DNA from 2 places in the Rossellomorea vietnamensis genome. Region 2 is predicted to be linked to the other one. Evidence: a T-box and tRNA genes for the amino acid it is inferred to sense, from the RefSeq annotation. Region 2 holds a T-box; the other holds one or more tRNA genes.
The links. The T-box of region 2 lies ahead of lysS (lysine--tRNA ligase). A T-box ahead of a tRNA ligase gene usually reads a tRNA of that ligase, here a tRNA-Lys.

Region 1 (10,134 bases), 1.3 Mb from region 2:
CAGGCACTTCATTGGCGATGATCTGCTGTGCAAGGCCTTCTGCGATCGCTGTCTTACCTACTCCGGGCTCACCGATCAACACCGGGTTATTCTTCGTACGACGACTCAGCACTTCAATGACGCGCTGAATTTCCTTGCTTCGACCAATGACCGGATCCAAGCTGCCTTCACGGGCAATGGCTGTCAGATCACGGGCTAAGCTGTCAAGTGTAGGCGTATTGGCATTGGCGTTGCCTCCACCCTGATGGTTGCTTGAATCATTGCTTCCAAGCAACTGCAATACCTGCTGTCTCGCTTTATTCAAGCTGACACCCAGATTACCGAGTACCCGGGCGGCCACTCCTTCACCCTCGCGAATCAACCCCAGTAAAATATGTTCCGTTCCTACATATGAGTGACCCAGCTTACGGGCCTCATCCATGGAAAGTTCAATCACTTTCTTCGCACGAGGTGTGTAATGGATCGTTTGAGATTTCTCGGTTCCTTTCCCGATCAATCCTTCAACTTCCTTCTGGATCTTTTCAGGGCTCAGTCCCAATGCCGTAAGTGCCTTGGCAGCGATTCCTTCACCTTCGCGGACAAGTCCTAATAAAATATGTTCAGTACCAATATTACTGTGCGACAAACGAATCGCTTCTTCTTGAGCTAATGCCAGTACTTTTTGGGCTCTTTCTGTAAATCGACCAAACATCATATTATTTTTCCTCCTCACATGTATCTTTATCTAACTTAATTCGCTCCCGAATCAAAGAAGACCTTCTTATATCTCGTTCATTTGGTCTCAATGGACCTCCAGAATATTGTTGTAAAAAACCAGGTTGGGTTAAAATCATTAGTTCATTCAATATATTCTTAGATATCACTTTGATGTATCCTAAATCAATTCCAAGCCTGACATCCGATAAACATTTCGCAGCTTCCTTGGACTCAATGATCCTGCTATGCTCCAGCACCCCTAGAGAACGGAAGATCCTATCCTCTAATTGTATGTTTGACGTTTGAACTAATGCATCCCTTGCCGATTGCTCTTTCTCGATGATCTGCTTCACAACACTTAACAAATCTTCTACGATATCCTCTTCCGACTTACCAAGTGTCGTTTGATTGGAGATCTGAAAGATGTTCCCCAGCGCTTCGCTGCCTTCTCCGTAGATCCCCCGCACCACTAACCCCAGTTGATTAATCGCAGGGATGATACGGTTCAATTGCTGCGTCAACACCAGTCCCGGCAAGTGCATCATGACTGAAGCCCTGAGCCCCGTCCCCACGTTGGTAGGACAAGTCGTTAAGTAGCCATGCTTCTCATCAAACGCAAAGTCAAATTCACTTTCAAACCAATCGTCGATCTGATTGGCTTTCTTTAGAGCTTCCTTCAATTGCAGACCTGGATATAAACACTGTATTCGAATATGGTCCTCTTCGTTTACCATTATGCTAATATCTTCCTCACTTGATAAAAGGACAGCTCCATAATTCGTTTCCTCTGCGAGATTCGGACTTATGAGGTGTTTCTCCATTAATACCCTCTTTTGAAGAGGCTGAATCTCACTTGTAGGTAAAAATTCTAATTCTCCTAAATTCTTCGGGTATGATGTGAGCTTCTCCTTTACCCGATCCACGATTTCCCGGGCTTCCTCAGAAGAATAAAGAGTGGAAAAACGGAAGTCCGTCAGATTCCTCGCAAGCCTTACCCTCGAGCTGAGGACAATATCCGAATTCGGTCCCTCCTCACTCATCCAGGAACTGACGGCATTACTCAAGAATTTCTCAAGACTCATTCGTTATCGCCTCCCTCTTTCTTCATTTCCTTTTCCAGGGAGCGGATTTCGTCTCGGATTTCGGCTGCTTTCTCAAACTCTTCATCCGCAATCATCGTTTGCAATTCAGACTTCAACTGCAATACCTTCTTTTTTACATGGATGGCTCCGCCCATACGTTCCGGAACCTTACCGTGATGCTCGACATTTCCATTATGAACACGCTTTAATAATGGAGTGAGTTCCTCTTTAAACGTCTCATAACAATGGGCACAGCCGAAGCGTCCCACATTGATGAACTGATGAATCGTCATTTTACATTTTTCACACTGTAAAACTTCTGTCTTAGGAATCTCGGTTTCCTTTGCCTGCTTAAATGCAGGAGCTATATTAAGAAGACCTGCCAATAGATTGTTCACAGAAAAGCCGGGAGAAGAATCAAACATAAACATCTCACCCTTATCCTGAGCACATTGCTCACATAAGTGAACCTCTGTTTTTTCCCCGTTTACCACCTTGGTAAAATGAAGGGTCGCAGGTCTTTCATTGCACTCTTGACAAACCATCCCATTCACCTCTTTAACCCTTACTCATACTTCAATGTATCCAGCATGGCTCTAAGCATTCGTCCTCTCAGTATATCCCGTTCGGGTAATTCAACCATGATGACCGATCGATCCATCACACTCAGCATGATCTTGGCTTCTCTTTCAGAAATGATTTCTTCTTCGACTAACCGAAAAACAATATCAGCTGCCGTATTCTGACTGATCGTTTGTGTAATCAATGCCACTAGCTGGTCGATCAAGTGAACCTGATCGTGGGCCTTCACCTTCATGATCCGGATGTATCCACCGCCGCCTCGTTTACTTTCTACTACATACCCTCGTTCTACAGTAAAGCGGGTATTAATCACATAATTAATTTGAGAAGGAACACATTGAAACTTATCAGCGATCTCGCTTCTTTTAATCTCGACTATCTCACTTTCACTCAGTTCTAACACATTCTTTAAATAATTTTCAATGATGTCGGATATGTTCCTCATCAAACCTCCTCCTCATTTTGACTTTGACTATATTTGACTATAATTATACAACCGTGTTTTAAACTTTGCAATTATGAAGTTTGACCTTAGAAGTTTTCCTGTTTACGGAAGGTTTTAAACGTGTGAATGTGAGATTGTTGGATAGAAATTTGGAATTGGGGCACAACGTAGGTGAGAAGTCTTAGGATGGGGTGCCGTGGTGAGTGGGTTTTGTAGTAGTGGCAATTGGGATTGGTTTAGGCTCAGGAAGAAGTGAATTCTAACTATCCTGACAAGAATGCTTCGTTCCTTAAATAGCGTTTTTTTTGGCTATTTTCTCTCCGTTCGATTGGCTTTCAGGTTAGATTGTCTACTTAAGCTGATATTGTGATGTTAGATGGGATTTTGAGACGGCTAAGTTGCGGATTTTTTATTTACTTTGCCTTTTCGGAAAGCAATCATGCGAGTTTTGAGGGGAATCATGCCGGATTGATGATAATCGTGCGGGGGAAGGGTTTTTCATGCGAGGTTGTGATTTATCATGCGGTATTTCAAATAATCGTGCCAGCTTGTCGAATTTTCTTTACACCGTCCTTACCAGTTCACTCATCCATCACCCATTCCCTTCTTCGTCAACAGGCAGAGACTCTGTCCCTAAAACAGCGTCTCTCTCACAATGTTTTTCGAACTTCAAAACAACACAAAAAAGAGCAACTCACTAAGAGCTACTCTTTTCCTATTTGCCTGGCGACGTCCTACTCTCACAGGGGGAGATCCCCCAACTACCATCGGCGCTGAAGAGCTTAACTTCCGTGTTCGGCATGGGAACGGGTGTGACCTCTTCGCCATTATCACCAGACGAATATTCAATTGAAGGGTTGTTCCTTCAAAACTAGATAAAGGATTGATGTCAAGAAAGCCGAGTATCGACCAATTGTTGTTCATATAAATATGACTCTTTGTGGTTAAGTCCTCGATCGATTAGTATCAGTCAACTCCACATGTCGCCATGCTTCCATCTCTGACCTATCTACCTAGTCATCTTCTAGGGATCTTACTCACATACGTGATGGGAAATCTCATCTCGAGGGGGGCTTCATGCTTAGATGCTTTCAGCACTTATCCCTTCCGCACATAGCTACCCAGCGATGCCTTTGGCAAGACAACTGGTACACCAGCGGTGCGTCCATCCCGGTCCTCTCGTACTAAGGACAGCTCCTCTCAAATTTCCTGCGCCCACGACGGATAGGGACCGAACTGTCTCACGACGTTCTGAACCCAGCTCGCGTACCGCTTTAATGGGCGAACAGCCCAACCCTTGGGACCGACTACAGCCCCAGGATGCGATGAGCCGACATCGAGGTGCCAAACCTCCCCGTCGATGTGGACTCTTGGGGGAGATAAGCCTGTTATCCCCGGGGTAGCTTTTATCCGTTGAGCGATGGCCCTTCCATGCGGAACCACCGGATCACTAAGCCCGACTTTCGTCCCTGCTCGACTTGTAGGTCTCGCAGTCAAGCTCCCTTGTGCCTTTACACTCTGCGAATGATTTCCAACCATTCTGAGGGAACCTTTGGGCGCCTCCGTTACTCTTTAGGAGGCGACCGCCCCAGTCAAACTGCCCACCTGACACTGTCTCCCACCCCGATAAGGGGCGCGGGTTAGAATTTCAATACAGCCAGGGTAGTATCCCACCGATGCCTCCACCGAAGCTGGCGCTCCGGTTTCCAAGGCTCCTACCTATCCTGTACAAGCTGTACCAAAATTCAATATCAGGCTACAGTAAAGCTCCACGGGGTCTTTCCGTCCTGTCGCGGGTAACCTGCATCTTCACAGGTACTATAATTTCACCGAGTCTCTCGTTGAGACAGTGCCCAGATCGTTACGCCTTTCGTGCGGGTCGGAACTTACCCGACAAGGAATTTCGCTACCTTAGGACCGTTATAGTTACGGCCGCCGTTTACTGGGGCTTCGATTCGCACCTTCGCTTGCGCTAAGCACTCCTCTTAACCTTCCAGCACCGGGCAGGCGTCAGCCCCTATACTTCGCCTTACGGCTTCGCAGAGACCTGTGTTTTTGCTAAACAGTCGCCTGGGCCTATTCACTGCGGCTCTCTCGGGCTTGCACCCTACCAGAGCACCCCTTCTCCCGAAGTTACGGGGTCATTTTGCCGAGTTCCTTAACGAGAGTTCTCTCGCTCACCTTAGGATTCTCTCCTCGCCTACCTGTGTCGGTTTGCGGTACGGGCACCTTTTTCCTCGCTAGAGGCTTTTCTTGGCAGTGTGGAATCAGGAACTTCGCTACTATAATTCGCTCGCTGTCACAGCTCAGCCTTCACGATGATGGGATTTGCCTCATCATCAGCCTAACTGCTTAGACGCACATATCCAGCAGTGCGCTTACCCTATCCTCCTGCGTCCCCCCATTGCTCAAACGGAAAAGAGGTGGTACAGGAATATCAACCTGTTGTCCATCGTCTACGCCTATCGGCCTCGACTTAGGTCCCGACTAACCCTGAGCGGACGAGCCTTCCTCAGGAAACCTTAGGCATTCGGTGGATGGGATTCTCACCCATCTTTCGCTACTCATACCGGCATTCTCACTTCTAAGCACTCCACCAGTCCTTACGGTCTAGCTTCGCAGTCCTTAGAACGCTCTCCTACCACTGACACCTAGAGGTGTCAATCCACAGCTTCGGTGATACGTTTAGCCCCGGTACATTTTCGGCGCAGAGTCACTCGACCAGTGAGCTATTACGCACTCTTTAAATGGTGGCTGCTTCTAAGCCAACATCCTGGTTGTCTAAGCAACTCCACATCCTTTTCCACTTAACGTATACTTTGGGACCTTAGCTGGTGGTCTGGGCTGTTTCCCTTTCGACTACGGATCTTATCACTCGCAGTCTGACTCCCATGGATAAGTCTTTGGCATTCGGAGTTTGTCTGAATTCGGTAACCCGATGAGGGCCCCTAGTCCAAACAGTGCTCTACCTCCAAGACTCTTACACATGAGGCTAGCCCTAAAGCTATTTCGGAGAGAACCAGCTATCTCCAAGTTCGATTGGAATTTCTCCGCTACCCACACCTCATCCCCGCACTTTTCAACGTGCGTGGGTTCGGACCTCCATTCAGTGTTACCTGAACTTCATCCTGGACATGGGTAGATCACCTGGTTTCGGGTCTACGACCACATACTCAATTCGCCCTATTCAGACTCGCTTTCGCTGCGGCTCCGTCTTATCAACTTAACCTTGCATGGGATCGTAACTCGCCGGTTCATTCTACAAAAGGCACGCCATCACCCGTTAACGGGCTCTGACTACTTGTAGGCACACGGTTTCAGGTTCTATTTCACTCCCCTTCCGGGGTGCTTTTCACCTTTCCCTCACGGTACTGGTTCACTATCGGTCACTAGGGAGTATTTAGCCTTGGGAGATGGTCCTCCCAGCTTCCGACGGGATTTCACGTGTCCCGCCGTACTCAGGATCCACTCAAGAGGGAATGAAGTTTCAACTACAGGGTTGTTACCTTCTTTGACGAGCCTTTCCAGACTTCTTCGTCTACTCCATTCCTTTGTAACTCCGTATAGAGTGTCCTACAACCCCAAGAGGCAAGCCTCTTGGTTTGGGCTATATCCCGTTTCGCTCGCCGCTACTCAGGGAATCGCAATTGCTTTCTCTTCCTCCAGGTACTTAGATGTTTCAGTTCCCTGGGTCTGCCTTCCATACTCTATGTATTCAAGTAAGGATATTGTTCCATTACGAACAATGGGTTCCCCCATTCGGAAATCTCTGGATCAAAGCTCACTTACAGCTCCCCAAAGCATATCGGTGTTAGTCCCGTCCTTCGTCGGCTCCTAGTGCCAAGGCATCCACCGTGCGCCCTTCATAACTTAACCGAATTGGTTGTTACATCAGGTTTAAAACCTAAAATGGCGATACTCGGTAATTTCTTGACTATCAATTTATCTTTATCTAGTTTTCAAAGAACAATCACAAATTCTCATCTCGTAAGAGATAAAAAATGTTTTGATGGTTGAACCATCAAAACTGAACAAAACTTCGACGTGTCAAACGTTTTAGTAAATCTTCCTTAGAAAGGAGGTGATCCAGCCGCACCTTCCGATACGGCTACCTTGTTACGACTTCACCCCAATCATCTGTCCCACCTTAGGCGGCTGGCTCCAAAAGGTTACCTCACCGACTTCGGGTGTTACAAACTCTCGTGGTGTGACGGGCGGTGTGTACAAGGCCCGGGAACGTATTCACCGCGGCATGCTGATCCGCGATTACTAGCGATTCCAGCTTCATGTAGGCGAGTTGCAGCCTACAATCCGAACTGAGAACGGTTTTATGGGATTGGCTAAACCTCGCGGTCTCGCTGCCCTTTGTACCGTCCATTGTAGCACGTGTGTAGCCCAGGTCATAAGGGGCATGATGATTTGACGTCATCCCCACCTTCCTCCGGTTTGTCACCGGCAGTCATCTTAGAGTGCCCAACTGAATGCTGGCAACTAAGATCAAGGGTTGCGCTCGTTGCGGGACTTAACCCAACATCTCACGACACGAGCTGACGACAACCATGCACCACCTGTCACTCTGTCCCCCGAAGGGGAAAGCCCTATCTCTAGGGTTGTCAGAGGATGTCAAGACCTGGTAAGGTTCTTCGCGTTGCTTCGAATTAAACCACATGCTCCACCGCTTGTGCGGGCCCCCGTCAATTCCTTTGAGTTTCAGTCTTGCGACCGTACTCCCCAGGCGGAGTGCTTAATGCGTTAGCTGCAGCACTAAGGGGCGGAAACCCCCTAACACTTAGCACTCATCGTTTACGGCGTGGACTACCAGGGTATCTAATCCTGTTTGCTCCCCACGCTTTCGCGCCTCAGTGTCAGTTACAGACCAGAAAGTCGCCTTCGCCACTGGTGTTCCTCCAAATATCTACGCATTTCACCGCTACACTTGGAATTCCACTTTCCTCTTCTGCACTCAAGTTCCCCAGTTTCCAATGACCCTCCACGGTTGAGCCGTGGGCTTTCACATCAGACTTAAGGAACCACCTGCGCGCGCTTTACGCCCAATAATTCCGGACAACGCTTGCCACCTACGTATTACCGCGGCTGCTGGCACGTAGTTAGCCGTGGCTTTCTGGTTAGGTACCGTCAAGGTGCCGCCCTATTTGAACGGCACTTGTTCTTCCCTAACAACAGAGCTTTACGATCCGAAAACCTTCATCACTCACGCGGCGTTGCTCCGTCAGACTTTCGTCCATTGCGGAAGATTCCCTACTGCTGCCTCCCGTAGGAGTCTGGGCCGTGTCTCAGTCCCAGTGTGGCCGATCACCCTCTCAGGTCGGCTACGCATCGTTGCCTTGGTGAGCCGTTACCTCACCAACTAGCTAATGCGCCGCGGGTCCATCTGTAAGTGATAGCCGAAGCCATCTTTCAACATTTCCTCATGCGAGGAAATGAGTTATCCGGTATTAGCCCCGGTTTCCCGGAGTTATCCCAGTCTTACAGGCAGGTTACCCACGTGTTACTCACCCGTCCGCCGCTGATATCAGGGAGCAAGCTCCCATCAATCCGCTCGACTTGCATGTATTAGGCACGCCGCCAGCGTTCGTCCTGAGCCAGGATCAAACTCTCCGATAAAAGTTTGAATAGCTCTTTAAAAATAAATCTAAATTAACGTTGACGTATTGTCTTGTTTTGTTCAGTTTTCAAGGTTCAATGTAGCGCTTCTGTTTGAAGCGACTTGATAATCATATCATTTTCACTCATTGAGTGTCAATGACTTTTTATAAAAACTTTTTGGTGGAGCCTAGCGGGATCGAACCGCTGACCTCCTGCGTGCAAAGCAGGCGCTCTCCCAGCTGAGCTAAGGCCCCAAAGAAGTGGTCGGGAAGACAGGATTCGAACCTGCGACCCCTTGGTCCCAAACCAAGTGCTCTACCAAGCTGAGCTACTTCCCGATATATGGCGCGCCCGAGAGGAGTCGAACCCCTAACCTTTTGATCCGTAGTCAAACGCTCTATCCAATTGAGCTACGGGCGCAGAATATTTTCTATAATAGTAACGTATGGAAAGTTATTTTGCTGGCGCAAAAAACTTTGGTGCCGAGGACCGGAATCGAACCGGTACGGTAGTCACCTACCGCAGGATTTTAAGTCCTGTGCGTCTGCCAGTTCCGCCACCCCGGCTAGTTTGGAGCGGAAGACGGGATTCGAACCCGCGACCCCCACCTTGGCAAGGTGGTGTTCTACCACTGAACTACTTCCGCGAAATATGGTGCGGGTGAAGGGACTTGAACCCCCACGCCTTGCGGCGCCAGATCCTAAGTCTGGTGCGTCTGCCAATTCCGCCACACCCGCATATTCTATTCATTTTCACATTAGAGAAAATGAAGGTAAGAAATTTTGCTTACGCAAAAATCTTTGGTGAGCCATGAAGGATTCGAACCTTCGACCCTCTGATTAAAAGTCAGATGCTCTACCAACTGAGCTAATGGCTCCTGAAATTAAAAAAAGACACAAAATAAAAAACCAATGGTGCCGGCAAGAGGACTTGAACCCCCAACCTACTGATTACAAGTCAGTTGCTCTACCAGTTGAGCTACACCGGCATGGGTGGAAAATTTGCTTGGGCAAATTGAATGACGTTTATTTTACTTTCGTAAAAAAACATGGTGGAGGATGACGGGATCGAACCGCCGACCCTCTGCTTGTAAGGCAGATGCTCTCCCAGCTGAGCTAATCCTCCGAAATATGTATCGCCTGGCGACGTCCTACTCTCACAGGGGGAGATCCCCCAACTACCATCGGCGCTGAAGAGCTTAACTTCCGTGTTCGGCATGGGAACGGGTGTGACCTCTTCGCCATTATCACCAGACGAATATTCAATTGAAGGATTATTCCTTCAAAACTAGATAAAGAATTGATGTCAAGAAAGCCGAATATCGACCAATGTTGTTCATATAAATATGACTCTTTGTGGTTAAGTCCTCGATCGATTAGTATCAGTCAACTCCACATGTCGCCATGCTTCCATCTCTGACCTATCTACCTAGTCATCTTCTAGGGATCTTACTCACATACGTGATGGGAAATCTCATCTCGAGGGGGGCTTCATGCTTAGATGCTTTCAGCACTTATCCCTTCCGCACATAGCTACCCAGCGATGCCTTTGGCAAGACAACTGGTACACCAGCGGTGCGTCCATCCCGGTCCTCTCGTACTAAGGACAGCTCCTCTCAAATTTCCTGCGCCCACGACGGATAGGGACCGAACTGTCTCACGACGTTCTGAACCCAGCTCGCGTACCGCTTTAATGGGCGAACAGCCCAACCCTTGGGACCGA
Region 2 (10,134 bases):
GACTGCCTTGTTAAGCAAAAAAGGGAAACCAAAGACAATCTCAATATCAATATTAGGAATTCTTGTTGGAGGATTTATTATGCTTGTTTTGGGGTTTATGATGAACGGAGGACTATAAGAACTATCTTCCATTATAGGGGGCAATAACTGAAGATCAGTAAATTGATCAGGCTATTGGCCCTCTTCAATTATCTGGCAGGTTTGTTGAATAATATGTAACCTTTGTTAGGTCATTTAGGTCTATATAAAAGGGGTGAGTGGATTGAAATTTATAAAGTTATTCAATGGTTTGGTTGTATTACCTTTATTGTTGATTACAGGATGCAATAATTTTCAAGGGGGAACTACAACTGTATCAAGGGATAATGTTGATGCAGAAGAAGTTTTAAAATTGGATTCTGATGCTGATATTTTTCAATATGATGGAGTTATCTATAAAACTAATATTGATTGGGTAGAAGAGTTATCTTTAACAAAAGATGTTCAAATCGGTGAAATACAAACAAAAAATGATACTAACACAGATTTTAAAGATGAGATGTCGAATAAACTCCCTGTTGGTACAAAGATTTTTTCTACTAGAGAAAGAGAAGATATTTTAATTGTTGAAATTGAAGGCGAAATCAAAAAATACCTTGCCATCGTTGAAGGGTAAACGCAATATCTTGTTCAACAAACGGGGGCAAATAACTGAAGATCAGCTAATTGATCGCGGCTACTGCCCTTCTTCAATTAATGGGCAGGTTAATTGAATAAGTCAGAATAAATTCTTAATTGAATTTGACCTGCCAGTTTATTTATTGTAAAATATTCTTAATTTTCAATACGAGACAACTGGCTATGAAGAGAAGAGTAGTTTTGATTAATTATTTTCAGAGAGCTCCGGCAGGTGAAAAGGAGTAATAAAAATCTTAATGAAAAAAGACTTGGAGCTTTGCGCGGATTTAAGGTTCTTCTTAATGATGTTGCAACGGGATCTCCCGTTATAGAGATAGGGTATAATCAATTATAAAATTGCCGTACCCGAAGAGGTTGATATGGTGACATATCAATAAACTGAGGTGGTACCACGGAGATATAACTCCCGTCCTCAAGATGAATAATCTTGGGGGTGGGAGTTTTTTGTTGTTTAAAAGAAACAATCCAAAGATTTTAAAAAACAAAAATGAATGGAGTGAAATGTATGAGTAATGAACAAACAGAGGGTAGAATTGAGAAGTTAGAGACATTAAGGTCCCAGGGAATTTCAGTACACCCAGAAAGGTTTTCCACTAATTATGAGCTCTATGAAGCCTCCCAGCTTGAAGACGGTACTGCTGGTGTGCGAGTGGCAGGTAGAATAATGAGTATTAGAAACTTCAACAAATTAGTTTTCATTACCGTTTCAAACATTCAAGGAAGCCTACAACTTCTTTTAAAAAAGGATGAGGTTGGAGAGATATCATTTGAACAATTTAATGATTTATTAGATATAGGAGATTTTATTGGCGCGGCAGGTCGTATGTACACGACAAAGACGAAAGAAAAAACATTACGAATCGAAAGCTATATTTTTCTTGGGAAAGCATTGAGAAGTCTTCCGGAAAAATGGCACGGCATAAGCAATATTGAACTTCGATATAGACAGCGTTACTTAGATTTAATGATGACAAAAGAGACACAAAATCGATTACTTTCAAGGAGCAAAATGGTACGGGCGATTCGCAGGTTTTTTGAAGATCAAGAATTCCTGGAAGTAGAAACGCCAGTGTTACAACATACTTCATCCGGTGCCATTGCGAAACCCTTTAGGACATATCATAATTCGTTAGATACTGAATTAAACTTACGGATTGCTCCGGAAACTTATTTAAAAAGGTTAATCGTAGGTGGTTTTACGAAAGTATTTGAATTTGCAAAATGCTTTAGGAACGAAGGGATAAGTCCTCAACATCTTCAAGAATTTACTATGGTGGAAGGTTACGCAGCATATTGGAATTATGAAGATACAATGAATTTAATGCGTGAGATGGTATTGTTTATTTTAAGGCAAACCTTTAATACCACGACGATTACATTAAAAGGACAAACGATTGATTTTTCACTTGAATGGGAAGTGATCTCCTTCAGGGATTTAATTCTCAAAGAAACAGGAATAGATATAAACCTTTATCCTGACGTAAAAGATTTGTACCAAGAAACGAAAAGAAAAAATATCGAACTGGATCATACTGAAATTAATTCTTTAGGGAGAGGCAATTTCATTGATTTACTTTATAAAAAAACGTGCCGGCCACAACTTGTAAAACCCACATTTTTAATCCAGCATCCTATTGATTTATCCCCACTTGCAAGAGCAAATGATGAGGATCAAACTCTTACCGACCGTTTCCAATTAGTCGTAAATGGAGCTGAAATAATTAATGCTTATTCAGAACTTGTTGATCCTATTGAACAACGAAAAAGATTGGAAGCTCAAGCCATTTTAAAAAGTAATGGGGATCTAGAGGCTATGGAGATGGATGAAGACTATTTAACAGCTATGGAATACGGGATGCCTCCAGTTTCAGGGTGGGGATTTGGAATAGAAAGGTTATTAATGGTACTAACGGATAGCGATACAATTAAAGAATGTACATTATTCCCTTTGACTAAAAAGTTATAGTAACGCTGCTATCTATTCTTATCCTTAGAATATGCAGCTTTTATTCCACATGGGGAAATACCTAAAAATCAGCTAACGTTCCCCGGCTAATGTCTTGGAGTTATCACAGAAAAATCATTGAATAAAGAGGCATAACCAAAAGCAGGGTTATGCCTCTTACTGTGGAATAGATAAATAAGTAGTGAATTCTTAGTAATACAGAAATGGGTGAAATAAATTGATTGTGGAAGCTGATAAAAGATCATTTCAAGATATCACTAAATACACGGAAGAAATAAAAAAGAAGATGCACGCTTCTGGAGCAGCATTAGTCATTATGAAGGATAACGAGGTCGTACACGAATGGTATTCCGGTACCCATCATTTTGACACTGGTGCTAGGAAAATAGATCACCTTTCACAATTTAATGTGTATTCAACCAGGGTAACCTATGTTGGTTTAGCAGCAGCACTGGCGATCTATGAAGGTTACTTAAATCTTGATGATAAGCTCAGTGACTATTTTAAACAATTGGATAAAAGGATATTAGGTGAGACGACCGTAAGACATTTGGTTACAAGGTGCACTGGATTAAAGATTAAGAAGGATATAGTCCAAAGGGTTTTCGATTCAGGAACCTCCATTGAAGGGAAGCGTCCTGATTTATTAGCTGAAATTGTCGAGCAAGCTACTGGAAGAACGGTTAACGCAATACTTTCCGAGAGGGTATTTGAACCCCTAGGTTGGAAAAGTACAGAGTGGGCGACAGAGGGAAAAAGCACGGTTAGTATGTGACATCCACTCTCCAGGGACTCATCCTTCTATAAGGATAGGATCGAATATAGGGGATGAAAGAAACTTGTTTGTTAGTAGTAGAGAGTTGGCACTATGGGGTAGCCTACATTTGAATAAAGGTTTAATGGATGGAAAACAAATCTTGCCAGAAGGTGTATTTAACCTTGCTACAACTATACAAAGTCCCAAAGGGCTTGACCAAACTCTGCCTAGATTCGGATTCTTCTGGTGGTTAAAAGATCATCAAGTGTCGTGGGAATATAATGAATTAGGAACAGAATTACCTGAAGGGAGTTACCAAATTCTCGGGGCTTCAGGTTGTTCTTGTCTGGTCATTCCCCGATATCACGCTGTTGCTGTAAGGATGTACAATAGTTTATATACATATGAGAATAAGAATTTCGATTATATAAAGGATATACAAACATTTGGAAACTTGGTTGTGAAAGAGATCAAAGGTTGACGAAAGAATAAATTCTAAGGGAAATAAAGAAAGGGAACTTTCAGATTAAGAAAGTTCCCTTTTGCGTTCAAAGAAACAATGGGTTGAATAATTATATTCCTTACCTTATATCGCTAGTATACCATTCAATTTTTTGAAATATAAGACTATTATTACATAAAAATGTCCATTACCATTAATTTGAAGAGAGAGGGGGAGTAGGGTGGATTTTCATAATCTTAATTACAAAAGACCAGACATTGGAGAATTTGAAGGAAAAGTACTTCAACTTTTAGAAAGGTTCAAAGCAAGTGATTCTCATTTGGAGCAGTTCGAAATAATAGATCAGATCAATTTTCTTCGGAATGATGTGTTAACGATGTTTACTATTGCTCAGATCAGGAGTCACTTGAATACTTTAGATGTTGCATATCAAAAAGAGCAGCAGTATATCAATGAGAGTTGGCCAATCTATGAAAAAATAGTAGCTCTTTTTCATGAGCACGTTTCCTATTCTCCTTTCAAAGATGAAATCAAAGAGAAATTTGGTGAACAATTTGTTTGCTTAGCTGAAGCTTCTCAGAATACAGTTAGTTCTGAAGTAATCGCATACTTAATTACAGAAAATAATCTCATAAGTGACTATACAAAATTGCTGGCAACATCAACCGTTGAATTCAGTGGAGAGAATAGAACTTTATCTCAATTAGACGCATTTTTGTATTCAGCCGATCGTTCAATTAGAAAGCAAGCCGGTGAAAAAAAGTACGAGTTACTCAGCCAGCTAGAAGATAAGATCGATCATATTTTTGATGAATTAATTAAGGTAAGAAACACCATGGCGATAAAGCTGGGACATAATTCCTTTGTGGAGCTTGGTTATGCCAGGTTATCAAGAGTCGGTTATGATCAAGCAGATGTAGCAGACTTCCGGAATCTAATCTTAAAATACATCGTTCCCATTACTGAAAAAGCGAGAGAGAATCAACGGATCAGATTGGGTTTAAATAAGTTAACCTTTTACGATGAGGACATTCGCTTCAGGACCGGCAATCCAACCCCAAAAGGTGACGTTGAATCGATGGTATCTAGTTTTGAAGAGATTCTTAATGAAATGTCAATGGAATTGGGGGAATTCTTTCATTCGTTGTGCACGAATCATCTACTCGATTTACTTCCTAAAGAGGGCAAAGCAAGAGGTGCCTATGCTACATACTTATGTAATGAAAAAACACCCTATATTTTTGCGAATTTGAATGGTACCAGAAAAGATGTCAAAGTGTTAAGTCATGAATTTGGGCACGCCTGGCAAATGTATCTATTTAATCAACGGAATCGTATTCCGGAATACATCCTGCCTACAAAAGAAGCTTGTGAAATTCATTCCATATCGATGGAATTCCTTGTTTGGCCCTACTTGGAGAAAATCTTTGGTGAGGATGCTGATAAGTATCGATATGCTCATCTTGAAGATGCCATATTTTCAATGCCTTATAGGGCAGCCATCGATGAGTTCCAGCATTTCATCTATCAGAACCCTTCATTATCCATTTCAGAGAGAAAAGAAAAGTGGATTGAAATTGAGTGCAAATATATGCCTTACAAGACAGAATACGAAAACACCTATTTAAAAAGAGGAGCTTTCTGGCAGCAACAAGCACACATATTTACAACACCCTTTTACTATATAGACTATGCCCTTGCCCAAATGTGTTCCTTACAGATCTGGAGCAAAGCCCAAACGAATGAATCAATGGCTTGGGAGAAATACATGAATCTTTGTAAGCTGGGTGGAAGCAAATCATTTCTCCAATTAATAGAGGAGAGTGGGATTACCTCCCCATTTAAAGAACAGGGGTTTAATTTCATAATGGGTGAGATTGAAAAATGGTTTGAGTTGAACGAGAGAATGATTGAAGAATTAGTCGATTAACACAATAAGAGTTTTAAACGCTACTATAATAGAGGATGTGGAACTATGTCAGTTGTCGGTATCTTAGGAATGACTCATGATGAAGGTATGCAAAAAAAGTATAATTTTCCGTTGTCGCGATTGGAAGAATTAATAGCAGAATTTCAGCCTGATGTCATTTGTGGAGAAGTTCACCCATCAAGCTGGGATCTCTATTTAAATACGGGTGAACCATTTGGCATTCTGGGAGAGACACAAAATGAGTATCCTGATTTGATATTCCCTTTATGTAAGAAAAAGGGTATTGCATTTGTTCCAGTGAATTGGTTTGAAGAGGATGTATTTGAAGAAGGTCCTTTTGATATATATGATGCAGAAACAAAGAGTAAATTAGAAAAAGAATTAGAGAGTTGGAATGATAAAAAACTATATGCGTGGAATGAAGGGAATATCCCTTTTAACTCTTTCGAATATGATGCTATTACAAAAGAAATGTATAACTGGTTACATTCAGTTAACCCTGAAGTTCAAAATATTGTATGGAATTCCAGACACTATATTATGGCTGCACGTGTGAAAAGGGCTGCCAAGAAGTATCCTGATAAAAGGATTCTTTGCATCCATGGAGCCGACCACAATTACTGGTATTATCAATCGCTAAAGGCTGAGGAAGGTATTGAGTTGGTATATCCACTGAAATAATATCTAATATTATCTTCGGTAGCAATGAGGACAGGTCTCTTGTTTCTAAAATAGGGGCCGCGTACCTGTCCCTGTGGTGTCTTGGTATTCACATATAAAGAGAATTCGACACTGTGGCATGAATATCGGAAATCTCGCTTGATAGTCTCTGAAACCCGCACAATTGTTACGTAAGCGGCATGATTAATTTAAATCCCGCATGAAATTTCTATATCCCGCATGAATCTACTCCACCCCTCTTTTTAATGGAATGAGAAGGAAAGGCTGAATGATTGAAAAGAGTATTTGGTAGAGAATATTTCAAAAAAACGTCCCAGGGGACGTTTTTTTATGAAAATGGGACCATTTCACCGATCAACTAAATGTTTGGGGGGAAGATTTAGTATTGGAATTTAATGAAACCCGAGCATTGCTCAAAATTGAAAAATTTGAAATAATTAACATTAGAGATAGCGAAAGGATTGAGAGCTATTAATCAACTGATCAAAATCAACGACCACAAAATGGAAGTTCTTCTTAAAGGGAATAAAGGTCCGCTTGTTATTATTCTTACAGGGATGGGCTGCTCATTTGAGGAGTGGTATGAGGTAATAGAAAATTTAAGTGAATCGTCTAGAGTTCTAACGTTTCATCGACAAGGACTGGGGAAGAGTGAGATTGGGAGTGGTATTCAAAATACAGCATCAACCGTTCGTGATTTAGCCGAAATCCTCAACCACTTTCAAATCGACGAGCCATTTTATTTAATGGGACACTCGTTTGGCGGCCTATGTGTTCAACACTTCGCTAAAGTGCATCCTGAAAAGGTGGCCGGAGTGATATTAGTGGACTCGACTTCTGTTAACTTAAAAGAATTAGAGAAGCTTGATCTACCTGTATTAAACCAAGACACAGATGAATCGTGGATTGAAAAGAGCTTGGAGTATTCAACCAAGAGTGAACAAGAACTATTGGAAATACTGAAGCCTTCACTTACGGAAAAACAACATCAATTTTCAAAGGCCATTCAGCAAAAACTGTTGGACTTTCAAGTGAGTCCATTACTTTATAAAGCGATGGCATCAGAGATCAAGGAATGGACGAAAGATGCAGAAGTTATCAGGAGTCTAGGAGATTTTCCTGATGTTCCATTAATCGTAATTGGACGGGATAAGGAATATACGATTCAATCTGAATTAGGAAATGGCATACCTGAATGGGAGTTACGAGTTTTTGAAGAGAAGTGGGAAGAGCTTATCACCAACCAGAGTAAATTGTCTTTAAAGGGTGAATTAGTTTTTGCGCGACATTCAGGACATTCTGTGTTCCTTGAGCGACCGGATTTGATTATTGACTGTCTACATAAAATGGTAGGACGGGTGCAAAACTAGATACTTAATTTCAATAAGGCTTTGATTGGGTTCTTCTAATAAATATCTGTCCAAGAAAAACGAAGTAGGTGAAAAAACTGAATAACGTAATAGAAAAAATGAAAGAAGTAGAGGTTGGAGAAGTAGGGATAACGATCTATTCCACAAAAGAAAATAAAGAATGGATCTCTTTAAATAGCGAGCTCACAATCCCCCTCGCATCAGCGGCAAAAGTGGCAATCGCATTTTGCGTAGCGAAGTGGGTGGAGGATGATTTGCTTAAATGGGATGCCATTGTGAAAGAAGTATCCTTAAATCCAGAAGAGGATAGCAAAGAACTTTACCCTCACTTACAAAATAGGCAAACCCTTCCGTTGAGGGAAGCGGTTGAAGTAATGATTGCCTGCCACGATAGCTATATTGCCAGAAGCATTGTTGAATGTTGTGGCGGTTGGGAAAGGGTAAATAAGTCCCTCCAGTCTTTTTATCCCTCCATACATGTTACTGAAAACCCAAGGGATGTTGATAATAAAGCTCAGCTAAACGAAATGCTAGATTTGATGATTCGTATCTATCAAGGGTACAAAACAAAGCCTCTCTTATGGACACCGATCATGAATGGATTGGTTAGACAAAAGGGAAATATAGGACAAATACCAGTGCACCATTTAAACCATATGACAGGTGGTCTGGAAGATGCAGCTGTTGATATCGGTATAATGGGTGACTTCAATGAAAACCCTTATCTCTTTGCATTAGGGGCGGTTAACTTACCTAATCGATTAAACCATCAGGATTCTGACCATAAGATTATGGAAGCGATGGAGTTGCTTTATGGTGAATATGTAAAGCAGTAAGCAGCTTTATTTAGGTATCGGGAATGATGGGGGAATGTTCGTGCATCCAATAACGCTATTAGAAATAACAATGTGTGCTGTATTTATCCTGATCCTCTTTGCAATCACATTTTTATTACCTAAAAAGAGCAGGAAATGAAGTTTCATTATCGCGTCCTCAATAACTCTAATAGTCCTTTCATTCTTCGTGATTCGACCCTATTGGATTGATTATCAAGTATCACATAAGACAGAACAACTAAACTATTTTCTTGAAAAAAAATACCCCGATCAAGAATGGAAAATTGATCATCAAACAAGGAGGCAATTCAATCCTTATCATTTAAAGGTTGAGTTTGAAAACGAAAAAGGCTGGATTTACACATACTCAGTGGTAGATGAAAAGACTATTTGCCAAACCGCTTGGACACCTCCAGAGGGAAGTTTGCCAAAGGAAGGGAAGCATTATGAACGGGTTCAGTGTGAATAAGTATAGATTAAAGAAGGGCGAATGTAAAAGTATCTTATTGTAGTTTCCAACGTACGTTTTATTTCAAGGGGGAAAATGATGAAGAATGCACTACTAATTATAGACGTTCAGAATGGAATGTTTCAGGAAGGTAACGTTGTGTACAAAGGAAAAAGATTACTACAAACTTTGAAAGATCTAATAGAAAAAGCACGCTCTAACGAGACATTGATATTCTTTATACAGCATAATGCACCAACAGGAAAACCATTAGAGCATAGTACAAGGGGATGGGAGATCCATCCTGAAATCACTCCAAACCCTCAAGATGTCATCATTCAAAAAACGACTCCGGATTCATTTTATAATACTTCTTTAGATGATGAACTGAAAAAACAAGGGATTGAACATTTGATCATTGCGGGAATTCAAACAGAAGCATGTGTAGATACAACGTGCAGAAGAGCTTTTAGTTTGGATTACAAGGTCACTTTAATTTCAGATGCACACAGCACTTGGGATTCGCAAGATATCACGGCCCAACAAATTATAAACCATCATAATGGCGTGTTGCGTTGGTTTGCAGATGTCTACCCAAGTAACGATATTACGTTTGATAGTTGAGTGTGCAACTATACATATTGTTAACACAATAAAGGACGGTGGCTTCCATGAATAAATTAAACCCAGGCGACAAAGTGGGGATCTTCACTCCATCATCACCAGCAACAGTTACAGCAAGAAAACGATATGAACGGGCAAAATCATTCCTGGAGAGCAAAGGTTTATCTATAGTCGAAGGGAATTTGACAGGAAAGGCTGAAGGATATCGCTCAGGTACCCCTAAAGAGCGCGCAAATGAATTAAATGAGTTATTGCGAGATCCAGAAATCAAAATGGTGATGTCCACGATAGGCGGCACCAATTCTAATAGCCTTTTACCCTACATAGATTACGAAGCGTTCATAAGAAATCCGAAGATCGTAGTAGGTTACTCAGATGCAA

Region 1: it encodes a tRNA-Lys, which carries the amino acid that the T-box ahead of lysS (lysine--tRNA ligase) is inferred to sense. The anticodon was not compared.

What each region holds. Positions count from the first base shown of each region.
Region 1 covers NZ_CP104558.1:2,731,801-2,741,934, forward strand. The annotation lists gene clpC (ATP-dependent protease ATP-binding subunit ClpC) at 1-694, opposite strand, end outside; gene N5C46_RS14125 (protein-arginine kinase McsB) at 696-1,778, opposite strand; gene N5C46_RS14130 (protein-arginine kinase activator protein McsA) at 1,775-2,323, opposite strand; gene N5C46_RS14135 (CtsR family transcriptional regulator) at 2,344-2,805, opposite strand; rRNA gene rrf (5S ribosomal RNA) at 3,527-3,643, opposite strand; rRNA gene N5C46_RS14145 (23S ribosomal RNA) at 3,746-6,681, opposite strand; rRNA gene N5C46_RS14150 (16S ribosomal RNA) at 6,880-8,430, opposite strand; tRNA gene N5C46_RS14155 (tRNA-Ala) at 8,591-8,666, opposite strand; tRNA gene N5C46_RS14160 (tRNA-Pro) at 8,674-8,750, opposite strand; tRNA gene N5C46_RS14165 (tRNA-Arg) at 8,756-8,832, opposite strand; tRNA gene N5C46_RS14170 (tRNA-Leu) at 8,890-8,978, opposite strand; tRNA gene N5C46_RS14175 (tRNA-Gly) at 8,984-9,058, opposite strand; tRNA gene N5C46_RS14180 (tRNA-Leu) at 9,065-9,149, opposite strand; tRNA gene N5C46_RS14185 (tRNA-Lys) at 9,214-9,289, opposite strand; tRNA gene N5C46_RS14190 (tRNA-Thr) at 9,325-9,400, opposite strand; tRNA gene N5C46_RS14195 (tRNA-Val) at 9,462-9,537, opposite strand; rRNA gene rrf (5S ribosomal RNA) at 9,550-9,666, opposite strand; rRNA gene N5C46_RS14205 (23S ribosomal RNA) at 9,768-10,134, opposite strand, start outside.
Region 2 covers NZ_CP104558.1:4,034,483-4,044,616, forward strand. The annotation lists gene N5C46_RS20625 (hypothetical protein) at 1-118, shown strand, start outside; gene N5C46_RS20630 (hypothetical protein) at 254-655, shown strand; T-box leader at 832-1,095, shown strand; gene lysS (lysine--tRNA ligase) at 1,184-2,644, shown strand; gene N5C46_RS20640 (serine hydrolase domain-containing protein) at 2,868-3,419, shown strand; gene N5C46_RS20645 (hypothetical protein) at 3,529-3,882, shown strand; gene N5C46_RS20650 (M3 family oligoendopeptidase) at 4,085-5,794, shown strand; gene N5C46_RS20655 (hypothetical protein) at 5,840-6,475, shown strand; gene N5C46_RS20660 (alpha/beta hydrolase) at 6,937-7,845, shown strand; gene N5C46_RS20665 (serine hydrolase) at 7,923-8,681, shown strand; gene N5C46_RS20670 (cysteine hydrolase family protein) at 9,226-9,753, shown strand; gene N5C46_RS20675 (S66 family peptidase) at 9,801-10,134, shown strand, end outside.